Regions from separate parts of the Microbacterium sp. NPDC056057 genome, predicted to be linked through region 1. Evidence: predicted binding sites of a transcription regulator. Region 1 holds the regulator's gene; each other region holds the start of a gene.
The links. Region 1 encodes LexA, which represses DNA repair genes until DNA is damaged. Its sites were predicted from a motif close to TCGAACANNTGTTCGA; they were not measured.

Region 1 (6,266 bases):
CGATCGAGGCCGCCCGCAGCCGCGGTGAAGTGATCGGCGACATCCGGGCGTCGGGCTTCGCGGCCGGGATCGGCCCGGGCGTCTACGACATCCACTCGCCGCGCGTGCCCTCGGTCGACGAGATCACCGATCTGCTGGACCGCACGGTCGGCGAGCTCTCCCTGCGGCGCGTCTGGGTCAACCCCGACTGCGGGCTCAAGACGCGGGGGTACGACGAGACGGTCGCATCGCTTCGGAATCTCGTCGAGGCGACCGGACTCGTGCGGGAGCGCGTCGGCGTCAGCCTCTAGGCGCGGGGCTTCTTCCCGGATGCCTCGGCGGGCGCGGATGCGCCGGTCGAGGCATCCCCGGCGTCGGGGATGACCTCCGTGTCGTTGTCGTCCTCGACGACCACCGAGTCGGCGTCGATGACGAGGGTGTCGGCGGTGCCGTCGACGTCGGCGTCCTTGGCATCGACGGCCTCCGCGACCGCCACCGCCTCGTCGGGGCGGACCTGCAGCAGCTCGAGGATCCAGGTCACGACGAGCGCGACGATGAGCACGAGGAAGACGTCGCCGGCCGACAGCGGTCGCAGCGCGAACAGCCAGATGACGGCGAGGACGATGATGAGCGTGCGCACCAGGGTGCGGTAGCGGTAGAGCCAGCCGCCGAAGCGTCCGGTGCCGAAGCCGTGACTCGCCAGCTGCCGGCGTGCGGACGCGTTGAGGCTCGCGACGGCCTGGCGTGAGCGCACGGCGGGCGTCCAGCGTCCGGCGAACCAGCCGAGGATCGCGATGACGACGCCGAGCAGCACGGCGATGGCCGCGGTCTGCTGCATCGCGCCGACGAGGCTCTGGTACACGACGTCGAGCGCCGTGACCGAGAGGCCGAGCTGTGCGGCCGTCTGCCCGATGACCGGGTATCCGACGGCGAACGCGATCGCCAGAGCACCGCCGCCGAGCGCGAACCCGATGCCCGAGCCGAGCACCGCCGTGCTCCGGCGGCGCGCGATGAGAATGCCGAGCACGAAGAGCCCGATCGTGATGATCGGCAGCCACCAGCCCAGGGCCGTGGCGAGGGCGTAGGTGGTGCGGATGGTCACGAGGGTGTCGCCGGTGCCGATGATGATGACCTTGTCGACGGCCGGGATCAGCTGCGCGATGCCGACGCCGCGATCGATGAGGTTCTGCTTGACGCGCTCGACGATCGCCCCGAGCTGGATGCCGAGGCCTTGGTCGTTCATCACCACGATGCCGCCGCCGTCGGACGTGGCCGCGGCGGTCAGGGCGCGGTGGGCGGCGCGGGTGGTCGCCGTCCAGGTGTCGGCGAAGGCGTCCGACTCGACGACGCGCGTGACGGTCTGCGTGAGGAGGTTCTGGAGTCCCTCCGCGGCCGGTGCCTGAAGCAGCTTGAGGGCCTGTGATGCGCGCGGCGGCAGCCCGAGCTGATCGATGCCGTCGAAGACGTTGGCCGTCAGCTCCTCGAAATCGACCTGGGCCTGCACGGCCTCGACGGTCTCGACGATGATCATCTGCTGCACGGCGGGGTCGTCGGCGAGCGGGGCCAGCGTCTGCACGAACGCGGCCTCGTCGACGAGCTCCAGCCGCGCCCACGCGGTGACGATCGAGATCGGGACGAGGATCGACGCGATCACGATGCACAGCGCGGAGAAGAACGCGCGCCAGCCGCTGCCGGCCGGTCGGCTCGCCGCCCTGACCGCGGCCGGTGCGGGTTCCGTGCCCGCTTTGAGCAGCGCGTTCTCGGCCTCGAGCGCCTCCAGACGCGCCTGGAGGTCGGAAACGTCGAGCGAGGGCGTTGCGGCGGTCATTCCCCCCTTATAGCGCCTGGTCGTGATCCACCGCCACCCACCGCACCGGTTGGTGTCGAACTGTGCCTGAACGGTGGTCGAAGACGTGACCCGACGCGTACCCGAAAGCGTCAGACAGCGCGCAGCACCGCGACGACCTTGCCGAGCACGGTGGCGTCGTCGCCCAGGATCGGCTCGAACGCGGAGTTGCGGGGGAGGAGCCAGGTGTGGCCGTCGCGCTGGCGGAACGTCTTCACGGTCGCCTCGCCGTCGAGCATCGCGGCGACGATGTCGCCGTTGTCGGCGGTGGCCTGCGATCGCACCACGACCCAGTCGCCGTCGCAGATCGCGGCGTCGATCATCGACTCACCGGAGACCTTGAGCATGAACAGGTCGCCCTTGCCGACGAGCTGGCGCGGGAGGGGGAAGATCTCCTCCACCTGCTGCTCGGCCGTGATGGGTACGCCCGCGGCGATGCGGCCGACCAGCGGCACGAGCGCGGCGTCGCCGACCGACGGCGCGGCGTCGGCGGGGCTCTCGGTGGCGGTCCCGGGCAGGTCGATGAGGACCTCCATGGCGCGGGTCTTGCCCGCGTCGCGCCGCAGGTAACCGCTCAGCTCGAGCTGGTTGAGCTGGTGCGTGACGCTCGACAGCGACTTGAGGCCGACCGCATCGCCGATCTCGCGCATGCTGGGCGGGTAGCCGTGGCGGGCGATCGAGCGCTGGATCACTTCGAGGATCGCGAGCTGCTTCTCGCTCAGGCTCTTGCGCCGGCGGGTCTGGGGCTTCTCTCGCCCGGCCGCGTCGCTCATCTTCCGGCTCCGTCCTGCGCTCGGCCGCCGAGCGCTGTTTCTTCGAATGTCGGAGGCCCGTGGTGGGGTTCTCGTATCGAAACCGTATCCGGATCCCCGGCGTTGAGGTGGCAACCTCGCCGCGTGTCGCGTTCGAGAGATCGACGTCGGAACCCGGTATTGACATCGTACAGACTCGAAGATAGCTTCGGAAGAGAGGTTCGTATTCTTCACTCCCGGCCGAGTGGAGAATGCGAATCTCTCCCCATCAGGAGGAGACGAGCATGACCGCGATCGACTTCACGACGTCCGTCCCGTCGCCGGCCCGCGCCGCCGGCGCCGCAGCCCAGCGCGCCACGCGTGCCGTGGCCGGACGATCAACGCGTCTGCGGTTGACGATGCGCGGTCGTCGCGTGCTCGCCGTGCTGGCCGCTCTTCCGGCTGTGATCGCCCTGAGCGTCGCGGTGCTCGGCGGCGGCGCGGCGCTCGCCTCGCGCGACGCGGGCGCTCCCGCCGGTTCGTTCAGCACCGTCACCGTCGCGCCCGGCGAATCGCTGTGGACGATCGCCGAAGAGGTCGCCCCCGACCGCGACCCGCGCGACGTCGTCGACGAGCTCGTGCGGCTGAACGCCCTCGACACCGTCCTCGTGCAGGCGGGCCAGCGTCTCGCGATCCCGGCGGCCTACGACCGCTGATCCCGCGGTGCGTCGCGCGGCGTCACGCGGCGAGGGCGTCCCGACGCACGGGCCTACCATGGGATGGGTGAGTGCACGTCTCGAAGATCTCCCCCTGCGCGCCGACCTCCGGGGGCAGAAGCCCTACGGCGCCCCGCAAGCACCGCTTCCGGTCGCCCTGAACGTCAACGAGAACACGCATCCGGTTCCGGCCGAGGTCGCAGACGACATCCTCGACTCGATCGCACTCGCTCTGCGCGACGTCAACCGCTACCCCGACCGCGAGTTCACCGCCCTGCGCGAGGGCTTCGCCGACTATCTCGGTCACGGCCTCACCCGCGACCAGATCTGGGCCGCGAACGGCTCGAACGAGGTGCTGCAGCACATCCTGCAGGCCTTCGCAGGGCCGGGGCGTACCGCGTTCGGGTTCACGCCCACGTACTCGATGTATCCGCTGCTGACGCGCGGCACGGGTGCGGAATGGATCTCGGGCACCCGATCGGCCGACTTCACGATCGACGCCGAAGACGCGGCATCCCAGATCGCGGACGCCTCGCCCGACGTGATCTTCCTGTGCTCGCCGAACAACCCGACCGGGACCCCTCTCGGCCTGGACGTCGTGGAGGCGGTGTACGAGGCGACCGACGGAATCGTCATCGTCGACGAGGCGTACTTCGAGTTCGCCCCGCACGACGAGCGCTCGGCGCTGACGCTGCTGCCCGGGCGCGAGCGCTTGGTCGTGTCGCGCACCATGAGCAAGGCCTTCGCGTTCGCCGGGGCGCGCGTCGGCTACCTGGCCGCCGATCCCGCCCTCATCGACGCACTGCGGCTCGTGCGCCTGCCGTACCACCTCAGCGCGCTGACTCAGGCGGCGGCGTCCGCCGCGCTGCGTCATGCTCCGGTCATGCTGGGCATGGTCGACGAGATCGTCTCCCAGCGCGATCGCATCTCGGCCACGGTCGAGGCGCTCGGCTACACGCCCCACGAGTCCTGGACGAACTTCGTGCTGTTCGGCGGTGTGGCCGATCCCGCGGCCACCTGGCAGGCCCTGTACGACGAGGGGGTGCTCATCCGCGACGTCGGCATCCCGTCGCACCTGCGGGTCACCGCGGGCACCGCGGACGAGACCACCGCATTCCTCGACGCCCTCGCCTCGGTAGGATCGGCGGCATGAGCGCCGCACCACGTACCGCCTCGCTGCGCCGGGCGACGAGTGAGTCGACAGTCGAGCTGGAGCTCGATCTCGACGGCACCGGCCGGAGCCGCATCGACACCACGGTGCCGTTCTTCGACCACCTCCTGACCGCGTTCGCGAAGCACTCGCTCACCGACCTCACCGTGCGGGCATCGGGCGACACCGACATCGACGCCCACCACACCGTCGAAGACATCTCGATCGTGCTCGGCCAGGCGATCCGCGAGGCCCTCGGCGACAAGTCGGGCATCTCGCGCTACGGCGACGCTCTGGTGCCGCTCGACGAGGCGCTCGCGCAGGCCGTGGTCGACATCAGCGGCCGCCCCTACCTGGTGCACACCGGCGAGCCCGCCGGCTTCGAGCACCACCTCATCGGCGGCCACTTCACCGGCTCGCTCGTGCGACACACCTTCGAGGCCATCTCTTTCAACGCGGCACTGACCGTGCACGTCCGCGTGCTGTCGGGGCGCGACCCGCACCACATCGCCGAGGCGGAGTACAAGGCGTTCGCCCGCGCGTTCCGCCAGGCGAAGGCGCTCGACCCGCTCGTCGAGGGCATCCCGAGCACGAAGGGCGCCCTGTGACCGAAAGCGCTCCCGCCGAGCGGGAGAAGCCGCTCGTCGCCGTCCTCGACTACGGGTCGGGCAATGTCCACTCCGCGGTCAAGGCCTTGGTCGCGGCGGGCGCCGACGCGCGGCTGACCTCCGATCGCGGTCTGATCATGGACGCCGACGGGCTCTTCGTGCCCGGTGTCGGCGCGTTCCGCGCGGTGGCCGAGGCGCTGCGCGCGAGCCGCGGCGACGAGCTCATCGAACGCCGGCTCGCCGGCGGCCGCCCGGTGCTCGGCGTGTGCGTCGGCATGCAGATCTTCTTCGAGCGCGGCGTGGAGCGCGGTGTCGACACCGAGGGCATGGGGGAGTGGCCGGGCGTCGTGACCGAGCTCGACGCCCCCGTGCTGCCTCACATGGGCTGGAACACCGTCGAGCCGGGCGAGGGCTCGCGCCTCTTCCGGGGCATCGAGCACGAGCGGTTCTACTTCGTCCACTCGTTCGGTGCGCAGAAGTGGCTGCTCGACGTCCAGCCGCCGTTCCCCGAGCCCGTCCTGACGTGGTGCGAGTACGGCACGCCGTTCCTCGCCGCGGTCGAGAACGGGCCGCTGTCGGCCACGCAGTTCCACCCGGAGAAATCCGGGGATGCCGGCATCCGTCTTCTCACGAATTGGATCGACGGCCTCGGCGGGGCTACCCTCTGAGACCGTGCCGTCTGCGGGAGCGCGTGCTTCCGTGATCCGCCCCACAGCTTCCCCACGTCTGAGTCAGGATCCATGAACGATTTCGCGTCCACACCCAAGCTCGTCCTCCTGCCCGCCGTCGATGTCGCCGACGGCAAGGCCGTCCGCCTGACGCAGGGCGAGGCCGGCACCGAGACCAGCTACGGCGACCCCGTCGACGCAGCCCTCGACTTCGCGCGGCAGGGTGCCGAGTGGATCCACCTCGTCGACCTCGACGCCGCGTTCGGTCGTGGCAGCAACGCCGGCGTGCTCCGCAAGGTCATCAAGCAGGTCCGCGGCGTGCAGGTCGAGCTCTCAGGCGGGATCCGCGACGACCGCACGCTCGAGGCGGCCCTCGAGAGCGGCGCGTCGCGCATCAACCTCGGCACCGCGGCGCTCGAGAACCCCGAGTGGGCCGCCGACGTCATCGGCCGCTACGGCGACGCGATCGCCGTGGGCCTGGACGTGCGCGGCACGACGCTCGCCGCGCGCGGCTGGACGCGCGAGGGCGGCGACCTGTGGACCGTGCTCGACCGCCTCGAAGCGGCCG
Region 2 (6,266 bases), on a different contig from region 1:
CGTCGCCAAGCTCGCCCGCCGTCGGGGGCTGGCCTCGCGCGGCCTCGGCCGGGGTGCCGGTCCCGCCGGCCAGCACTGACCCCCCGCCCCCCTCCTCTTCCACCTGCTCACCTGTCACAAGTTGCGGCCGCAGGCAGCACTTCGTGACAGGGGATCTAACCCCCCCACCTGCTCACCTGTCACAAGTTGCGGCCGCAGGCAACACTTCGTGACAGGGGAGCTAACCCCCCACCTGCTCACCTGTCACAAGTTGCGGCCGCAGGCAACACTTCGTGACAGGGGAGCCATTCAGGCGAACTCGGGAGAGAACGGATGCCGCGACCCGGTGCCTCCGCAGAGGCGCCGGGTCGCGGCATCCGTTATCGAGTGAGCGTCAGCGCTTGCCGACGATCTGGCGCGAGACCAGGTCGCGCATGATCTCGTTCGTGCCGCCGTAGATGCGGTGCACGCGGGCGTCGAGGTAGGCGCGGGCGATCGGGTACTCGGTGATGTAGCCGTAGCCGCCGTGCAGCTGCACGCCGACGTCGAGGAGCTCGGCCTCGCGGTCGGTCGTCCAGAACTTGACCTTGGCGGCCTCTTCGGCGGTGAGCTTCTGGTCCTTGTAGAGCAGCATCGCGCGGTCCACGTAGGCCCACATCACGTCGACGGTCGTCGCCATGTCGGCGAGCTTGAAGCGCGTGTTCTGGAAGTCGGCGATCCGCTCGCCGAACGCCTCGCGGCTGAGCACGTAGTCGCGGGTCCACGCGAACGCGGCCTCGCCGGCGGCCGCCGCGGCGACGCCGATCGACAGGCGCTCGAGCGGCAGGTTCATCATGAGCTGGATGAAGCCGAGGCCCTCCTTGCCGCCGATGAGGTTCTCCTCCGGCACGAAGACGTCGGTGAACGAGAGCTCGGCGGTGTCCCAGCCGTGGAAGCCCATCTTCTCGAGCTTCTTGCCGTGGTCGAAGCCCTGCATGCCGTCCTCGAGGATCAGCAGGCTGAAGGCGTCGGGGCGGTTGCCCTCGCCGGTCTTCACGAACGTCACGACCATGTCGGCGGTCTTGCCCGACGAGATGAACGTCTTCGCGCCGTTGACGATGTACCCGCCCTCGACGCGCTTGGCGGTGGTCTTGATGCCGCGCAGGTCGCTGCCGGCGCCGGGCTCGGTCATCGCGAGAGCGCCGAGGATCTCGCCGGTCGCCATGCCGGGGAGCCACTTCTCCTTCTGCTCCTGCGTGCCCATGTGCACGATGTACGGCACGGCGAGGTCGTCCTGGATGCCGAGCGCGCCGGCGAGCGAGCCCAGGCCCGCGCCGATCGTCTCTTCGAGCACGATCGAGCGGAAGCGGTAGTCCTGCAGCATGCCTGCGCCGCCGAACTCCTCGGGCACCGACAGGCCGATGATGCCGGCCTCACCCGCGGCGAGCATAGTCGCGCGGTCGATCTCGCCGTCCGCGTCCCACTGCTTGCGCTTCTCGTCCGACGCGTAGCGCTTGACGAACTCCTTGACGACGTCGCGGAACGCCTCGTGGTCCTCGTCGTAGATCTCGCGCTCCATGATGCGCCTTCCTCTCGTCTTCGAGTCTGTGTGGAGACGCATCCCCGGTGGAATCGCATCTCACCTTCAATGGTACTCAGTTTCAGGATGGTGGATGCTGTGAGCCGCGGCATCCGTGATCCGCAGAGTAGTGGCGACGCCCGACGCCCGACGTCAGCCGAGGTAGTCGGGAGCCGGGTCGAGGGCGAAGAACTCCTCGAGCGAGGTCCAGCCGCCGTCGTGATAGGCCTTCGCGAGCTCGGGGCCGACGTAGCGGAGGTGCCACGGCTCGGGGAGGTAGCCGGTCACCGGCGTGGCTCCCTCGACGTAGCGGACGATCCACCCGTGCTCCCACGAGTGCTCGGCGACGAACTGACCCTGCGGCGTCGCGGCGATCTGATCAAGCGTCCCGCACGAGCCGGCGCACGCGACGACGTCCGCGCTGAGTCCCAGCTGGTGCTCGCTGTATCCGGGCCGCGCACTCACCTGGTCGGCGCGCTCGCCCTTCTCGGCGAAGTGGCGCCCGTACGTCTGCTGCTGGGTCTGGTACGACCGGAATCCGCTCTCGAGCGCGATCTCGCCCACTCCGGCGTTGCGGGCGGCGGTGACGAGGGAGGCGAGAGCGGAGGCTGCGTCAGACCGAAGCGCGCCGCCCTCGATGTTGCGCACCCCGTCGGGGAGCACGAGCGCGCTGGGGCGGTAGTCGATCGGGCTGGCCGGGCGGATCTTGTCCATGACGGTCCAGACGCGGGCGGAGTCGCCGAGGTTCACGCACGGAGCCCGGCCCTCGACGACCGCAGCGCGGAACGCCTCGCCGCCACCGGCTGCGACGATCGCGGCCTCGTCGTCGCCGCGCTGCACGGCGGCCGCCACGTCGGGAAGCGCGCAGATGTCGGCCGCGGGCGGGGACTCCTCGACCTGGGGAACCGGAAGCTGCTCGATCTCGGGCAGCTCCATCGTCATCGTCAGCGCCGCGTCGGCGCCGGCGGCCTGCGGCTCGGACGGGAGCATCATTGCGGTCATCGCCGCGGATCCGAGCAGCAGGGCGGCACCGGTGGCGAGCCCCGCCACCAGGACCAGCCGCTTGGTCAGTCGACGCGGCCGCGCATGCCGGACGGGCCGAGCGCTCTCGTCGACCTCGAGCAATCCGTCGGCGCGCGCGGCGCGACGCTCGCTGACAACGGGACGGGGCGAGCGCACGGCGCGCCGGCGTCCGCGCACGCGCGCCTCGGGAACGCGGTGAGGCGTCGAGTCGGTCCGGTGCGGCGCGGCCCCCGTCGGGCGGAGGTCGAGCGGCAACGTGGACGGTGCGCCCGCCGAGATCGAACCCGGCACGAACTCATCGCTCGGCAGCTCGAACGCCAGGAACTCGTCGGCGGGATCGGGGACCGGCGCGGGCACGTCGGCGGGGGCGGAGTCCGCTCCGCGGGCACGCCTCGCAGCCTCTTCGCGCATCGCTCGGGCGGCGCGACGAGTCTCGGGGGCGGCTCGGGGGGTAGCGAGCCCGCCAGGCTCCGTCACGTCTGCCATTCTTACCCGCGACGGCCGGTTTTGGCCAGGCAAGCGGCATCCGTCCCGTCGATGTTCTAGACACGGCAGCGCCAGTCTTGACTTAAGTTCGAAGCTTTGTTCTCATGGATGCATGCGATGGCAAGGTCAGGAACTGGGCGTGGCGGATGCTGCGGCCCTCCCCGGCCTCGAACAGCTGAACGGTCTGGTGCGCTCGGTGACGACCCCCGAGTTCGCGGGCGTGACGTTCCACGAGGTGCTCTGCAAGTCCGCCCTCAACCACGTGCCGGGCGCCTCCGCGATGCCGTTCGACTGGACCGTGAACCCGTACAGGGGCTGCAGCCATGCCTGCGTCTACTGCTTCGCGCGGGGCACGCACGAGTACCTCGAGCTCGATGCGGGGCGAGACTTCGATACGCAGGTCGTGGTGAAGGTGAACGTCGCCGAGGTGCTCGAGAAGGAGTTGCGGCGAGGCACCTGGCAACACGATCCGGTCATGCTGGGTACGAACACCGACCCGTATCAGCGCGCGGAGGGGCGCTACAAGCTGATGCCCGGGATCGTGTCGGCCCTGACCGAGTCGGGCACGCCGTTCTCCATCCTCACGAAGGGCACGCTGCTGCGGCGGGATCTGCCTCTGCTGACGGACGCCGCGAGCCAGGTGCCTGTGACGATCGCGATGTCGATCGCCGTGTTCGACGACGAGCTGCAGCACCTCATCGAACCCGGCACGCCCAATGCGACCGCACGCCTCGAGACGGTGCGCGCGGCGACGGAGGCGGGGTTCCGCGTCACGGTGTTCCTGATGCCGATCATCCCGCACCTCACCGACTCGATCGCGGCGATCGACCACGCACTCGCCCGCATCAAGGCGGCAGGAGCGGTGCGGGTCGTGTACGGCGCACTCCACCTGCGGCCCGGCGCGAAGCAGTGGTTCCTCGAGTGGCTCGCCGAGCGGCACCCCGAGCTCGTGTCGTCATATCGGGGGCTCTATCCCGGCGCGACGGCGTACGCACCGAAGGCCTACCGCTCGTGGCTCGCCAAGCGGGTGCGCCCGTTGCTGCGCGTCCACGGCCTCGACGGCCAGGCCGAGGAAGAGAATCCGCGTGGCGCGCCCGTGGCGGGTCTCGCCGACCGAGCCGATGCCCGCAGCGCGCCGCCGATCATCACGACCTCGCGCGGGCGCGCCGCCGCGACGTCGTTGCGGGCGGCCTCCTCCCGGTCGCAGCCGGGGGCCGACGCATCCGCTCGGCTCTTCTGAGTCCTGCCCACTGACGGCTGGGAGGCGGAGTGCCGATCGCCCGGCGCACAGAATCGGAGGTCCGGTCCGACACGCCGAGGACGGATGCCGCCACTCGGGGTGTCACCGAGGACCTCCGATTCTGTGCGCTCGAGGGCGTTACGCCGCGACCGGACTGAGCTTCTCGAGTGGCACGGCCTCCTCGACATCTCTCGCGCGCATGGCGAGCGGAGAGCGGACGTGGTCCAGCACGGCGTCGAGCACCGCGTCGTCGGTGAGGATGCGGTTGTGCCCGAGACCCTTCGTCGCGAGCAGCCTCGCCCCGGGGTTCGCGGCGACGACCCGCCCCGCCTCGGCGAACGGCACGACGCGGTCGCCGTGGTCGTGGACGACGAGGAGTGGCACCCCGGCCGGAAGCGGGCGCCGCACGCCCGACAGCCACGCGAACGGGTCGGGCTCGCCGGGGAAGTACCGGGTCGCGAAGAGCTCGCGCATGCTCGCCGCGACCGCACCGGAGTAGCCGAGCATGCCCTGGAACTGACTCAGCAGCAGGTCGGCGTCGGCGGGCGCGGCGATCGTCACGACCCGCGCCGCATCGATGCCGCCGGCGACGCCCACCAGCGTCGCAAGACCGCCGAACGAGTGCCCGACCATGGCGTCGAACCCGCCGTGGCGCTCCCGGAGCGCGGCGAACACGTCGAGCCAGTCGACGAGATAGGTGTGCCGACCGCCCGATCCTCCATGCGCGGGCGCGTCGAACGAGACGACGCGGTACCCGTCGGCGCGGAGTTCGCGCACGAGCGCTGAGAACTGGCTGGCGCGGCCGTTCCAGCCGTGCGACAGCACGACCGCGCGCGGGCCGTCGCCCCACTCGTAGGTGTCGACGTCGACACCACGGCGGTCGATGCCGGCGATGCGCACCGTCTGCCGGCGCGCGCGCAGCATCGTGGCCTCGTCGTCGGCGTGCACGGGTCGCGGCTTCGCGACATGACCGAAGAGCGGCATGGCCACGGCGGCTCCCCACCGGGGCGAGAGGGCGGCCGCGGCACGAACGGATGTGCCGGCGGCGAGTGCGAGATTCATGATGCTCCGATCAGAAGAATACGAACGATCGTACTTATGAACACGAACGATCGTACGGTAATCTCGAGTTGTGTCACAAGCCCCCGTCGACCGCCGCCGCCTCCGAGGCGACGAGTCGCGGCGCGCCGTGCTGTCACACGCGGTCGACACCGCGACGGTCGACGGCCTGGACGGGCTCACGATCGGGCGGCTGGCGGATGCCTCGGGCCACAGCAAGAGCGGCATCGCGACGCTGTTCGGCTCGAAGGAGCAGCTGCAGCTCGCCGTGGTGGCGGCCGCGCGTGAGGTCTTCATCGACCGCGTCGTCGCGCCGGCCCGCGCCCGCACACCCCGCGGCCTGATCCGCGTGTGCACGCTGCTGGGCGACTGGCTGGACTACTCCCGCGATCGCGTGTTCCGCGGCGGTTGCTTCTTCGCCGCGACCTCCGTGGAGTTCGATGCGAAGCCGGGCGTCGTCCGCGACGCGATCGTCGCCGCCTCGAGCGAGTGGGAGGACTACCTCACCGTGAGCATCGAGTACGCGATGGCCGCCGGCGAGCTGCCCCTCCTCGACGACGCGCGTCAGCTCACCTTCGAGATGGTGTCGTTCCTCGAGGCCGCGAACACCCGCTCGCTGCTCCACACGAGCGAGGAGCCCTACCGCCGCGCCGAGGTCGCTCTCCGCGCACGCCTGACGTCCCTCGGCGGCGACCCCGAGCTCATCGCCTCGATCGGCGCCGCGCCCGCCGGGTGATCCTCGCGCCGCCCGGCGCAGCGAGGGTGGGCCCTTGTGGTCGCCACCCGCGACGGAGCGGCGAAAGCAGCCACCTCGGCGAACCGATGCCCGACCGAGGTGGCCTCATGCGCCGCCGAACCACGGGATTCCCGCCGAAACACGGGTCGCCACCCCCGGTCTCAGCCAAACTCCCCTGTTTCGCC
Region 3 (6,266 bases), on a different contig from region 1:
GCGCCGGAGCCCCAGCACCGAGGCGCCCGCGACGCCGAGGACGCCGCCGATGACGGCAGTCACGGTCGTGAGCACGAGGTCGGCGTCGGGACGTGTGAGCGACATCGCGACGAGCAGGGCGGTCCCGGCGCCGGCCAGGGCGGCCGCGCCGCGGGGGGCGGCATGCGTCGCTCCGCGTGCCGTCAGCAGGACTGCCACCGCGACGACACCGAGGCCTGCGACGATCGCGGCGGCGGCGTCGCCCTCGACGGCCGGCGGGACGAGCCCGCGCAGCCCCATCAGGACGGCGGCGAACCCGAGCAGCATCGCCGTCGGGGTGCGCAGCGACCAGATGTCCACGAACCGCGGCGTCCGCGGGGCGGCCGGTGTGTCGGCCGCGTCGGCCGGTGGCCCGTACGCCGGCGGCGCGACGGGCGGGACGGGCGATCCCGCGGGCGGAGCGTAGGCGGAGAGCTGCGCGGACGGGGCGCTCGTCGCAAACGGGCCGAGTGGGATCGGCGGTACCGCGCCCTTCGCGGGCGCGGGCGGCGCGGTGACCTGCGCCGCCGCCGGTGCGGCCGCCGCGGCGACGAGCTCGCGCGCGGGCTCGCGCAGCGCTGCCACTCCGGCCGCCGCAGCGAGGGTGAGTGCGAGGTACGCCCACACGCGCACGGGCTCGGCCGCGACCAGGAGGCTCGGCGCGGTGGCGAGCACCAGACCCACGATCCACGCGGGGCCCTCCGCTCCGGGCCAGACCTCGCCGGCCCGTCGACGCCGGAGCATGCCGAGCACGGCCCCGACGAGACACATCGCGGCGACGGGAAGGGCCACCGCCTCGACCTCGGTCGCCGCACCCAGGAACGAGCCCGCGACGCCGACGGCGAAGGCTCCCGCGAGCGAGATCCAGCGGGTCGTGCCGGTCAGCGGAAGGCGGTTCAGTCCCGCGGCGGCGAGGTGCAGTGCGGCGAGCATGATGATCGTCCCGGCCACGATGCGGGGCTCGTCGGCGAGCGGCATGATCGCGACGATCGCCGCGATGAGGGCGGCCGGGGGCACGATGAGTGCGTAGAGCCCGGACGCCGGACGGCTCGGCCGGGCGAGGGTCGCGCCCCAGCCCGACGCGTACGCGACGGCGACCAGCAGCACGAGCCAGAGCACCTGCCAGTCCGGCCCTTCGAACGCGCGCTCGACGGCGACCAGTCCGATCGCGATCACGGCGACGGCGGCCCCGAGAGGAGCGGCGGGACGGATGCTGCGCACCGGTGTGAACGACATTGCCAAGCACACCGCCACGGCGACGAGGGCGATGACAACGCCCCGCAGCGGCTCCCCGGTCCACCCCTCGACGGCGGGCGCCCACAGCCCGAGCGCGAGACCGGCGGCGAGGGCGATGCTCGCCTCGACGCGGCGGCGCAGCCGCACCAGCAGCGCCGCGAAGGCGACGAGCACCACGGCGGAGGGCACCACGTACGACTCCACCGTGAAATACGTCTCGGGTGTTCCGGCGTCGAGCCATGTCCACCACGCCGCGATCGCGGCGACGACCGCCGGCCACGCCAGCAGGCGGCGCGGGGCGTCGAGGAGCGGCATCCCGTTGCGCGTCATCGCGAAGCGATCGTCGGCAGGATCCGCCGCGATCGTCCCCGCCCACCCGCGAGAAACGGATGCCGCGGTGAAGCCGACGGCGACGATCGCGAGTGCGGCCCAGACGAGCAGAGGAGCCACCGGCCACACCACGACGAGCACCGTGAGGGCAGCGCCCAGATCGGCGGCGAGCCTGCGGAGCACGCGATCCGTCGGGCGCGGTCGCGGTGGTGCAGGGGCGATGTCGGCCGGCCACTGCGAGACCGGCACGGATGGCGCCGCGTCCGCGGTGCGACGCGGGAACGCGGTGGCTGCCGAGACGAGCGGGGCGACGACCGCCGCGGCGATGAGGGCGAGCGGCGCCCCGTCCGTGTCGCGCAGACCGAACGTGCCGAGCACGTCGTAGGTCGTCGCGGCCGCGACCGGGGCCGCCAGTGCCGCGGCGAGGATCGTCGGCACCCCGGCGATGCGGGTGACGCCGAAGGCGACACTCGTGAGACCGGCGAGGAGCAGGGCGCCCCGCGCGATACCGAGGCCCGGCTCGCCGATCGCCGTCAGCAGCGGGTTCGCCGAGGGCTCGGCATCCGGCGTCGTCACGGCGATGAACGCGCCGATGAGGCTGAACGCCACGAGCACCTCGGCGGCGACGGCCAGCGCGATGCGGCTTGCGCGTTCCACAGGCAGCACGATCGCGGCGACGAGGGTCGCGAGGGCCACCCACTGCAGCAGCGTCGCGATCACCGGGCCCGGCTCGCCCGTCAGGCCCGTCACCGCGGCGAGGGCGCTCGGCGCGAACACCGTCGACAGCGCGGCGACGGCGACCGGGGCGACGACCGCCACGACCGCAGAGATGTCGGTCGGCCGCAGCACGAGCCGCAGGGCGATCGGGTACGCCATCGAGACACCGATCCCGACGAGCCACAGCCACGGCGTGGCCACGCCGCCGACGTACGCGGTCGCGGCGGCGATCCCGCCGGCGACCAGGTAGCCGATCGGAAGGCCGCGGGCCAGGAGCCCGGCGTCGGGATCGACCGCGCCGTCGGCGACGTCGCCGACGCGGCGGCGGCGCTCGCGGATCCGCAGCGCCGCGACGACGGCGACCGCGGCGACGACCAGTACGACCGCGATCCCGACCAGCGCGGCCGGGACGGCCGTCCGCGCGCCCGCGACCAGCAGGAGGACGGTCGCCACGACCGGCACGAACGGGCGCGCCACCGGTCCGCGGAGCGTGGGGGTTGCGAGCAGCAGGCCGCCGATGACCACGGCGGAGATCACCGCGAGCAGCGGGGCCTCGGGGGCTCCCGCCGGCAGGGTCAAGGCATCCGTCCGCCACACCGTCCACGCGGCGCCGATCGTGAGGACCGCCTGCATCGCCCACGTGACGGTGATCGCGACGATCGACAGCCCGGCGACGACCGCGGATGCGATCGCCGCGGGCACCCACGCGGGTGTGCCGCGTCGGCTGCGCACGACGTCGATCGCGACGGCGACGAGCACGGCGAGCACCGGGGCGACCAGCACGCCGTACACCGGGAGGTCGCTGCGCACTGCGAGCTGCCACCCCGCGAGACCCGCGGCCGCTGCTGCGACCACCGAGGCGACGCCCGAGACCACGGCGGCGGCGGGCAGGCGAGCACCGTCGACCGGCCGATGGGCGAGCCACGCGTGCGCGGCGCCGAGCACAACGAGTCCGATGCTCGACCAGATCACGACCGGCAGCGCGTCCGCGGTCAAGAACGCCGCGGTGAGACCCGCACCGACCAGGGCACCCACCCCGCTGAGCGCGAGCACCAGGCGCTCGGCAGCGTGGTCCTCGCCGCGCCGCGCCGACGACCAGGGCGAAGGAAGCGCGTGCACCAGCCCGCCGGCGGCGGCTCCGAGCAGGCCCGCGGTGAGGGCTTCCGCGGGCGGCAGCGACGTCAGTCCGCCCGCGAGGAGTCCGAGGCCCGCGGGAAAGGCGAGCGAGGCGGCGAGGTCGGGTCCGCGCAGGCGCGAGACGCGCGCCCACAGGCGGCAGATCACCGCGACGACGAGAGCGGACACCCCCGCGTACAGTGCGGCGTCGGTCGACCCGGTGCCGAACAGGTCGTTCGCCCGCACGGCCCACGCGTCCAGCGCGAGCAGTCCCACACCCAGCGCGCCGATGCCTTCGGCCGTCGCCCCCAGATCGCGGCGGCGCAGCCACGAGGCCAGCGCGATCGTCGCGAGCGTGATGCCGCCGATGATGAGCGCGCGCACCGCGATGCCCCACAGGAACCACGCCAGCAGCAGGAAGAACACGGCGGCGATGCCGACCAGCGACACGCCGACGATGAGCAGCAGGACCGGCACGGTCAGCCGGCGGCGGGGAGCGGATGCCGCCACCGCGACCGGTGCGGACGGCCCGGGTCCTTGCGGGCCAGAGGCGGCGGGTGCGGGCGGCTTCGGGGGCACGACGATCTCGGGTCGCGTCGCCGCGGCTGCCGCGGGGGTGGACTCCGGCACGGTCACGAGCTCGATCGCGTCGGGCGCTGTGAGGGACGCGCCCTCCGCCGCGGGCTCGGCCACGACGGTGATGGCGCCGGTCGGCGGTGCCGGGGCGCCGAGCATCGCCTCGGCGGCGGGCGCCAGGTGCACGGCGACGCCTGCGTCGACGACGGCCTCGGCCGCGACGAGCTCCGGCGGAGCCGCGAGCGTTGCGGGCGCAGCTGGGCCCACGCGCCCGGAGGCTCCGGGCGACGCGTCAGCGGCGCCTGGAGGGGGCGTGGGGACGGCTTTCGCCACCAGAGCCGTCGCGTGCGCGAGGCGGATCTCGTCCATCAGCTGCTGACGCGACAGCTCCAGCGTGAGCATCTGGCGGCCGAGCTCGAGCACGCGCGGGGCGCCCGGGTCGGTCAACGCGAAGCCGCACGCGGGGCATACCCGCGCGGTGACGGCGGTGAAGCACGACGGGCATCGGTGCGCGTCGGCGAGATCGAAGGGAGACGCAGGCCACAGGGGTCCGTCGTCGTGCGTTGCGCGCATGTCCATCCCCTCTCCCGGGATTGACGACATGGTCCACCCGGAATGCGGTTCGGTGTGGGATTTTGTAGGGGCGCACAACGCGGCGCGCCGCCGGGGCCTGCTGTCTTGGAGCAACCCCGAGGATGCATTCCCGTGGCGGAATGCAGCGCTGAGGAGGGGTATCGCGGGGACAGGGCAGCGCCAAGAAGGCGCACGGAGAGCGGGTGCCGGCGCCGAAGGGCCCCAACTCTCAGCCGGTTCCAGGGGCGGTCTCAATGTCGTAGATATGTTCTAATATCGAGCCATGGAAGCAACCCCGCTCGACGGCATCGCAGAGGCGCTACACGCGCTGGCGACCGCGGGCGGCGACCGTCCTGCCGGCGCTCTGACGCCGGCGGAGCTCGTGGCGGTGAACCAAGCGTTCGGTGCGCTGAAGCGTCATGTCGATGCCGCGTTCGCCCCCGTAGCGGCCGAGATCTCGCGGCAGTCGCGCCGAGAGCTCGGCAAGGATTCGCTCGCGAAGAAGCAGGGTTTCGCATCGCCGGCGGTGCTGATCTCGACGACCACCGGCACGAGCGTCGGTGAGGCGGTGCGCATCGTGCAGGTCGGTGAGGCGACCGCGCCTCGGGTGTCGCTCACCGGTGAGGCGCTGCCCGCGAAGCACCCGCATGTCGCCGAGGCGGTGGCGGGCGGCGGGATCGGCATGACGGCGGCGGCCGCGATCATCAGCCTGCTCGACCGGCTGGCCGTGCGCGTCGATGCGGCCCGGCTCGACGAAGCAGAGCGGCAGCTCGTGGGGCTGGCTCCGGGGTTGCGCCCCGACGAACTCGGCAAGCTGCTGGCCCGCGCTGAGGCGCACCTCGATCCCGACGGCATCGAACCGCGACACGAGCAGCTTGTGTCCGAGCGGACGTTCCAGATGCACGAGCGCGACGGGATGCTGGTGATCTCCGCCAAGCTCGACCCTGAGACGGGAGCGCCTGTCAAAGCGGCGCTCGACGCGCTCGTCGGCGACGCACTGCGCCGAAACGAACACACCGACGAGGTCGACCGTGACCCGCGATCGGTTCGGCAGATTCAAGCGGATGCGCTGGCGGACCTCTGCCGCCACGCGATCGGGTGCGACCGGGTGCCCACTGGGGTGACCGCGACTGTCGTCGTGCGGATGGACCTCGCAGATCTCGAGGCGGGCACGGGCGCCGCGACGATCGATGGCATCGCCCAGTCGATCCCGGCGTCCGCGGTGCGCCGCCTGGCGGCAGATGCGCAGATCATCCCGTGCGTGCTCGGCGGTGACAGCGAGATCCTCGACTGGGGGCGCGCGAAGCGCCTCTTCACCCCCGTGCAGAAGCTCGCGCTCGGCGAACGCGACGGCGGATGCGCCGGCTGCGGAGCGCCACCGGCGTGGTGCCACGGGCACCACCTCGAGTGGTGGGATCGCGACGGCGGGCGCACCGACCTCGAGAACGGCGTCCTGCTGTGCACCGGGTGTCATCATCGGCTCCATGCCGACGGGTGGGAGATCCGCGTCGACGGTCCCGGCATCGATGCGAAGGTGTGGCTCATACCCCCGCCGTGGATCGACGCCCAGTGCACTCCACGCCTCGCCGGCAAGTCTCGCTACACGCTCACCGCCTGACCGCCGGGATGCGCTTTGCCCGGCGCCGGTGGGAGTCGGCGGGGCGCAGCATCCCTCCGTGCTAGACTGACTCTTTGTCTGC

Region 2: the regulator LexA is predicted to act here: its motif matches at 3,135-3,150, upstream of ACFC1K_RS00625 (Rv2578c family radical SAM protein).
Region 3: the regulator LexA is predicted to act here: its motif matches at 4,824-4,839, upstream of ACFC1K_RS02685 (DUF222 domain-containing protein).

What each region holds. Positions count from the first base shown of each region.
Region 1 covers NZ_JBHJWS010000005.1:29,191-35,456, reverse strand. Annotated here, with positions in the region: gene metE (5-methyltetrahydropteroyltriglutamate--homocysteine S-methyltransferase) at 1-290, shown strand, start outside; gene ACFC1K_RS18845 (hypothetical protein) at 287-1,807, opposite strand; gene lexA (transcriptional repressor LexA) at 1,918-2,598, opposite strand; gene ACFC1K_RS18835 (LysM peptidoglycan-binding domain-containing protein) at 2,862-3,272, shown strand; gene ACFC1K_RS18830 (histidinol-phosphate transaminase) at 3,331-4,425, shown strand; gene hisB (imidazoleglycerol-phosphate dehydratase HisB) at 4,422-5,030, shown strand; gene hisH (imidazole glycerol phosphate synthase subunit HisH) at 5,027-5,698, shown strand; gene priA (bifunctional 1-(5-phosphoribosyl)-5-((5-phosphoribosylamino)methylideneamino)imidazole-4-carboxamide isomerase/phosphoribosylanthranilate isomerase PriA) at 5,771-6,266, shown strand, end outside.
Region 2 covers NZ_JBHJWS010000001.1:157,452-163,717, forward strand. Annotated here, with positions in the region: gene ACFC1K_RS00610 (ECF transporter S component) at 1-79, shown strand, start outside; gene ACFC1K_RS00615 (acyl-CoA dehydrogenase family protein) at 374-1,537, opposite strand; gene ACFC1K_RS00620 (M15 family metallopeptidase) at 1,691-3,037, opposite strand; gene ACFC1K_RS00625 (Rv2578c family radical SAM protein) at 3,159-4,286, shown strand; gene ACFC1K_RS00630 (alpha/beta fold hydrolase) at 4,425-5,348, opposite strand; gene ACFC1K_RS00635 (TetR/AcrR family transcriptional regulator) at 5,419-6,081, shown strand.
Region 3 covers NZ_JBHJWS010000001.1:636,421-642,686, forward strand. Annotated here, with positions in the region: gene ACFC1K_RS02680 (SCO7613 C-terminal domain-containing membrane protein) at 1-4,566, opposite strand, end outside; gene ACFC1K_RS02685 (DUF222 domain-containing protein) at 4,850-6,184, shown strand.